DNA from 2 places in the Bradyrhizobium manausense genome. Region 2 is predicted to be linked to the other one. Evidence: riboswitches for the same ligand, from Rfam matches in the RefSeq annotation. Region 2 holds a riboswitch; the other holds the start of a gene.
The links. A riboswitch is a leader RNA that binds a small molecule or an ion and turns the genes downstream of it on or off. The one in region 2 is predicted to bind S-adenosylmethionine.
Positions count from the first base shown of each region.

Region 1 (3,405 bases), 280 kb from region 2:
GATACCGCAAAGCTGGTCGAGGACGGTGTTACCCGCATCCAGGCTGCCGGCGACGCAGACGTCGTGCTGGTCGACCCGCAATATTCACCGCGCGTCACCGAGCGTCCCGAAAGCGCGAGCAAGATGGTGAAACTGCTCGGCAAGGTCGCCGAGCTCCGTCACATCGGTATCTTCCCGCGCTTCGAGGTGATGCGCGACTGGCACGAGAAGCAGTCGCTTCCGGTCGAGAGCTTTGTCATCGCCGACGGCCTGCACATGAACGATTGGGGCTACGCCTGCTTCGCCCAGCTGCTCGGCGACGACATCATCCGCTCGGTCGGGCAGATCAAGCTCGGCGTGAACGTGCCCGCCGACGTGCGGACCTATCGGCCGATGTAACCCCGCTGCCGTAGGGTGGGCAAAGGCGCGAAGCGCCGTGCCCACCATCTGTCTGTGAGTCTCGCGATAAAGGCACGTGGGTACGCTTCGCTTTGCCCGCCCTACGAGACCTCCATTGCCTCACGCCTTCTCCAGCGCCGCAGTCAGATCCTCGATCAGATCATCCGCGTGCTCGAGCCCGGCCGAGAAGCGAATGAATCCTTCGCCGATCCCGAGCTCGGCGCGCACGTCCGGCTTCAGCCGCTGATGCGTCGTCGTCGCGGGGTGCGTGACAAGGCTCTTGGCATCGCCGAGATTGTTCGAGATTTTTGCGAGCTTCAGCTCGTTGAGCACGCGGAACGCAGCCGCCTTGCCGCCCTTGACCTCGAAGCCGACCAGCGTCGAACCGCCGCGCATCTGCTTCTTCACCAGCGCGGCCTGCGGATGATCATCGCGGCCCGGATAGACCAGCCGTGCGATCTTGGGATGGCTCGCCAGCACGTCGGCGATGCGCGCCGCGGTGTCGGTCTGCGCGCGCACGCGCACGCCGAGCGTCTCCAGGCCCTTGAGCAGGACCCAGGCGTTGAACGGCGAGATCGACGGACCGGTCTGGCGCATGAAATTGTGGATGTGCTCGGCGATGAAGGCCTCCGACGACAGGATGATGCCGCCGAGACAACGGCCCTGGCCGTCGATGTGTTTGGTCGCGGAGTAGACGACGACGTCGGCGCCGAGCGCGAGCGGGCTCTGCCAGATCGGCGTCGCGAACACGTTGTCGACCACGAGCCGCGCGCCGCCTGCGTGCGCGATCTCGGCAATGCCGGGAATGTCGAGCACGTCGAGCGTTGGATTGGTCGGGCTCTCCAGGAAGAACGTCTTGGTGTTGGGTTTCACCGCGCGCTGCCATTCATCGAGATTGGCACCGTCGACCAGCGTGGTCTCGATGCCGTAGCGCGGCAGCAGATCCTGCACGACGTAGAGACAGGAGCCGAACAGCGCGCGCGATGCCACCACGTGGTCCCCGGCTTTCAGCGGCGCCAGGATCGCGGTCGTCACCGCGGCCATGCCGGTTGCGGCCGATCGGGCGGCCTCAGCGCCTTCGAGCTCGATCATGCGGCGCTCGAACATCGCGATCGTCGGGTTCGAGTAGCGCGAATAGATGAAGCCGGGGTCCTCGCCCTTGAACCGCGCCTCGCACTCCTCGGCGCTGTTGTAGACATAGCCCTGGGTCAGGAACAGCGACTCCGACGTCTCGCCATATTGCGAGCGCAGGGTGCCGGAATGGACCAGACGGGTTTCGGGACGATATTGCGCGGCGGACGCCGGGGACTTCGACATAGGACCTCCTCTGCGTGACCATCTGAAAATGGTCACAAAAAAACCGGCCTGGATAACTTCCACGGGCCGGGATCACAGAGGTCCCCGGCCTGTTTAGCGACTTATTTAACGTGGCTGCAAGCCGGCCGGCTCAAATCACCACGGGATAAGTGATGCTCATATTCCGCAATGGCCTTTCCGTCAAGGCGTCCATCGGATAGCCGTAAAAGGCTAGTATTTCCGGCATGTCCGGATGCATTTGACCCCAGATGAGGACCCCCGGTTGACGTTCACGGTCGCGCCCGACGCCAATGGTATCCTGCCCGACCGCATGATCGCGGCGATGGCGGAAGCGGGCCTCATCCTGCCCGCATACGATTTCGTCGAAAGCCAGATCCAGCCGGCAAGCCTCGATCTCCGCCTCGGCGACATCGCCTATCGCGTCCGTGCGAGCTTCCTGCCTGGTCCGGGCGCCACGGTCGCCGAGCGCATCGATCAGTTGAAGCTGCATGAGTTCAGCCTCGCTGATGGCGCGGTGCTGGAGACCAATTGCGTCTACATCGTGCCGCTGCTGGAAAGCCTTGCGCTGCCGCCGGAGATCGTCGCGGCCGCCAATCCCAAAAGCTCGACCGGCCGCCTCGATGTCTTCACCCGCGTCATCGCCGACGGCACTCGCCGCTTCGACATGATCGGCGCCGGCTATCACGGTCCGCTCTATGCCGAGATCAGCCCGAAGACGTTTCCGGTGCTGGTGCGCGAAGGCTCGCGGCTGTCGCAGGTTCGCTTTCGCACCGGTGACGCCATCCTCGATGCCGACGCGCTCGAAAGCTTGCATGCCTCCGAGCGTCTCGTCGACATGGATGATGCCGATCTTGCCGGCGGCGTGGCCGTCTCGGTCGATCTCTCCGGCGAAAAGGGCACTGGCTTCGTCGGCTACCGCGCCAAGCGCCACACCGGTGTGGTCGATGTCGATCGTCGCTCGGGCTATGGCGTGGAGGAATTTTGGGAGCCGATCTCGGCGCGTCCCGACGGCAGCCTGATCCTCGATCCCGGCGAGTTCTACATCCTCGCCTCCAAGGAAGCGGTGCAGGTGCCGCCCGATTACGCCGCGGAGATGGTGCCGTTCGATCCGCTGGTCGGCGAATTCCGCGTGCACTATGCCGGATTCTTCGATCCCGGTTTCGGCTATGCCGGCGCGGGCGGACAGGGTTCCCGCGCCGTGCTGGAAGTGCGCTCGCGCGAAGTGCCGTTCATCCTCGAGCACGGCCAGATCGTCGGCCGCCTGGTCTACGAGAAGATGCTGGCACGCCCTGATGCCATGTACGGCCAGCGCATCGGCTCGAACTACCAGGCGCAGGGCCTCAAACTATCGAAGCATTTTCGGGTGTAGCCACATCCTGTAGCCCGCATGGAGCGAAGCGAAATCCGGGAAGCTCATTTGTGGCAATATCCCGGATTACGCTTTGCTGCATCCGGGCTACGAGGTGGCGCCATGACCGATCAATCCCGACTCGACGCAAACATCCTCAACGACGTCGCGGACGCGCTGATCTATTCGGATCGCTCCGGCACGATCACGCGCTGGAATCGGGCATCCACCGCGCTGTTCGGCTTCACCGCGGATGAAGCGCTCGGCCAGAACCTCGACCTGATCATCCCCGAACATCTGCGCGCCGCGCACTGGAAGGGTTTTGAGGCCGCGCTCGCCAGCGGGACGATGAAGCTTGCGGG
Region 1 is NZ_JAFCJI010000001.1:3,554,685-3,558,089, reverse strand. Features, by position in the region: gene JQ631_RS17035 (SGNH/GDSL hydrolase family protein) at 1-378, shown strand, start outside; gene JQ631_RS17030 (O-succinylhomoserine sulfhydrylase) at 499-1,695, opposite strand; SAM riboswitch at 1,768-1,847, opposite strand; gene JQ631_RS17025 (2'-deoxycytidine 5'-triphosphate deaminase) at 1,928-3,064, shown strand; gene JQ631_RS17020 (PAS domain S-box protein) at 3,167-3,405, shown strand, end outside.
Region 1: it holds a riboswitch for S-adenosylmethionine, as region 2 does, so the genes downstream of both, JQ631_RS17030 (O-succinylhomoserine sulfhydrylase) here and metX (homoserine O-acetyltransferase MetX) in region 2, are expected to answer to the same signal.

Region 2 (3,405 bases):
GCGCGATCCGCGGTCGCTGGCGGCGCATTAGGCACAGGCGCCGCCACACACTCCGTCGTTGCGAGCGCAATGACGGAGGATTGACTTCAGGAGCGCGGACGAAAAGCTACTTCCCCTGCCCGCGGCTCAGCAAGAACACGCCCTGCTCGCCGAACAGATTCCACACCCACCATGGCAGCCGCAGCCGCAGCGGACGGCCGTAGAGGTCGAGCGCCTCGGCACGCTCCATCTTGACGCCGATGGCGTCGCAGAGCTCGACGAAATCCTTGATGGTGCAGAAATGGATGTTGGCGGTGTCGTACCAGCTCGCCGGCAGATTTTCCGTGCGCGGCATGTGACCGCCGACCAGGAGCTGAAGGCGCATCCGCCAGAAGCCGAAATTCGGGAACGTGACGATGGCGCGGCGGCCAATGCGCAGGAGATTCTCCAGCACGACCTTCGGCTGCCGCGTCGCCTGCAGCGTCTGCGACAGGATCACGTAGTCGAAAGCGTCATCAGGGTAGTTGATGAGGTCAGTGTCGGCATCGCCCTGCACCACAGCAAGGCCCTTTGCCACGCAGCGATTGACGCCCTCGCGCGACAGTTCAATGCCGCGGCCGTCGATGCCGCGGGTCTCCAGCAGCTGAAGCAGATCGCCGTCACCGCAGCCGACGTCGAGCACCTTCGAGCCCGGCTTGACCATTTCGGCGACCAGCAGGTGATCAGCGCGAAATGGGCCGGACTGTTCCGACGCGAGGCCGCCCAGCGGCAGCGCTTCCTGTACAGACATCGCTAGCCGTCCTTGTCAGTCATTCCTGGCTGTGAGCCCGCGCGCTTTGCCCGCCGATTGCAGGAAGGCACGCGAGATATCGAAGAATTCGGGCACTTCGAGCAGGAAGGCGTCGTGGCCGCGATCGGTTTCGATCTCGGCGAACGACACTCGCGCGCTCGACGCGTTGAGCGCATGCACCAGCGCGCGCGATTCCGACGTCGGGAACAGCCAGTCGCTGGTAAAGGAGACCACGCAGAAGCGGGTCTCGATACCCGCGAACGCTTTCGCCAGCACGCCACCATGGTCGCCGGCGATGTCGAAATAGTCCATCGCGCGGGTCAGATAGAGATAGGAGTTGGCATCGAACCGCTCGACGAAGGACGAGCCCTGGTAGCGCAGATAGGACTCGACCTGGAAATCGGCGTCGAACGAGAAGGTCGGCAGCTCGCGATCCTGCATGCGGCGGCCGAACTTGCGATGCAGCGCTGCATCCGAGAGATAGGTGATGTGCGCAGCCATGCGCGCGACCGCGAGGCCGCGATGCGGATGGATGCCCTGATCGGCGTAAGCACCGTTGTGCCAGTCGGGATCGGCCATCACGGCCTGACGGCCGAGTTCGTGGAAGGCGATGTTCTGCGCGGAGTGCCGCGTCGAACAGGCGATCGCCAGCGCGGAGTAGACGCGTGCGGGATAGGCCGCGGTCCATTGCAGCACCTGCATGCCGCCCATCGAACCGCCGACCACCGCGAACAGCGTGTCGATGCCGAGCCGGTCGATCAGCATCGCCTGCGCACGCACCATGTCGGGAATGGTGATCACAGGGAAATCCAGCCCCCACACCTTGCCGGTGGCGGGATTGATCGAGGCCGGGCCGGTCGAGCCCATGCAGCCGCCGATCACGTTGGAGCAGATGATGAAGTACCTGGCGGGATCGAGCGGACGGCCGGGGCCGACCAGCGTCTCCCACCAGCCAGACTTGCCGGTGACCGGATGCTCATTGGCGACGTGCTGATCGCCGGTCAGCGCATGGCAGATCAGCACCGCGTTGGAGCGATCGGCGTTGAGCTCGCCATAGGTCTTGTAGGCGATCTGGAACGGGGTGAGATCGACGCCGCAATCGAGCCGCAGCGGCTGGTCGGCGCCGAACAGCGCGACCTCTGAACTCGGATGATCGACCTCATGCGACCGATCGTCGGCACTGATCGTGGGACTTGGGATCGCAGGACTTGGGACAGACTTGACGCCAACCATCTCTGACCATCGACCTCGTTCGCGATCGGACTTCAGACCGCCACTGACATCAGGCCATGAAAAACCCGGCCTGAACGATAGGTTCGGCCGGGATCGAAAGCGTCCCCGGCCTGTTTAGCGAGTTTTTTAACGTGGCTGCAAGCCGGCCGGCTCAAATGACCACGGAACAGGCAAAAACCTACCGGCTTGGGCTGATTTCGTCAAGTCGCGGTCCGGATTAGCCAAAATAGCCTCGCCCCGGGCAGCACGACAGGTCGTCATTTCTCTTTGCTTTCGCCGCCCTGACTGCCTAATCAGGACATCGACCGCAGCGGTTCCGGCTTGCCGATCCGCATTGGAATGCCTCTCAACAGCCTTGTCAGATATGTCCCAACGTCCGCCCGCGCCACCATCGCTCCAGGAATTGCGCAAGGAGATCGACGCGATCGACGAGGGCATGCATCGCCTCTTGATGCAGCGCGGCGACATCATCGACCGCCTGATCCAGGTGAAGCAGACCCAGGAGGTGGGCTCGGCGTTCCGCCCGGCGCGCGAGGCCTCCATGATGCGCGACATCGTTCAGCGCCATCGCGGCATCCTGCCGCTCGACACGGTCGAGAGCATCTGGCGCGTCATCATCTCCACCTTCACCTATGTCCAGGCGCCCTTCTCCGTGCATGCCGACGTCTCGGTGAGCGAGCCGGCGATGCGCGATTCCGTCCGCTTCCATTTCGGCTTTACGGTTCCCTATGTCGCGCATTTCAGCGCGCAGGCCGCGGTCGAGGCAGTGGCGAAGTCCAAGGGCGATCTGGCGCTGGTCTCGGCGACCTCCAGCCGCACGCCGTGGTGGCTGGAGTTGGAAGCAGACGGTGCGCCGAAGATCATTGCGCGCCTGCCCTTCGTCGAGCGCGCCGATCATCCGGCGGCGCTGCCTGTGTTTGCGGTCTCGCGCGTCGCCGACAGCGCCGTAGTGACCGAGGTCGAGACGTTCAGCGTGCGCGTCTCGGGCTGGAACGCCGAGGTCGCGCGAACGCTGTCGCCGTTCGCCGACATCGTGGCGGTGCCCGATACCGCCTTCGACGGCGCGGCATTGCTGGTCTCGGTCACATCAGACACCAGCATCGAGAAAATCAGGGCTGCCCTGATTGCAGCGGGAGCCTCGGTGCGGTCCACGGCCCTCGTCGGCAGCCACGCAACGCGCTATACGGTGCCCCCGACCGGGTCGAAATCGTAGATCGCGTACCGCTTAGCCTATCCGGAGTTGAAGAATGTCCCGCCCCGTGCCGAATCCCGGCATTCTCGATATTGCCCCCTACACGCCGGGCAAGACCCCGGTCGCCGAGCCCGGCCGCAAGGTGTTCAAGCTCTCCGCCAACGAGACGCCATTCGGACCCTCGCCCAAGGCAATCGAGGCCTTCAAGCAC
Region 2 is NZ_JAFCJI010000001.1:3,271,998-3,275,402, forward strand. Features, by position in the region: gene JQ631_RS15630 (alpha/beta fold hydrolase) at 1-31, shown strand, start outside; gene metW (methionine biosynthesis protein MetW) at 107-769, opposite strand; gene metX (homoserine O-acetyltransferase MetX) at 785-2,002, opposite strand; SAM riboswitch at 2,096-2,175, opposite strand; gene JQ631_RS15645 (chorismate mutase) at 2,367-3,215, shown strand; gene hisC (histidinol-phosphate transaminase) at 3,250-3,405, shown strand, end outside.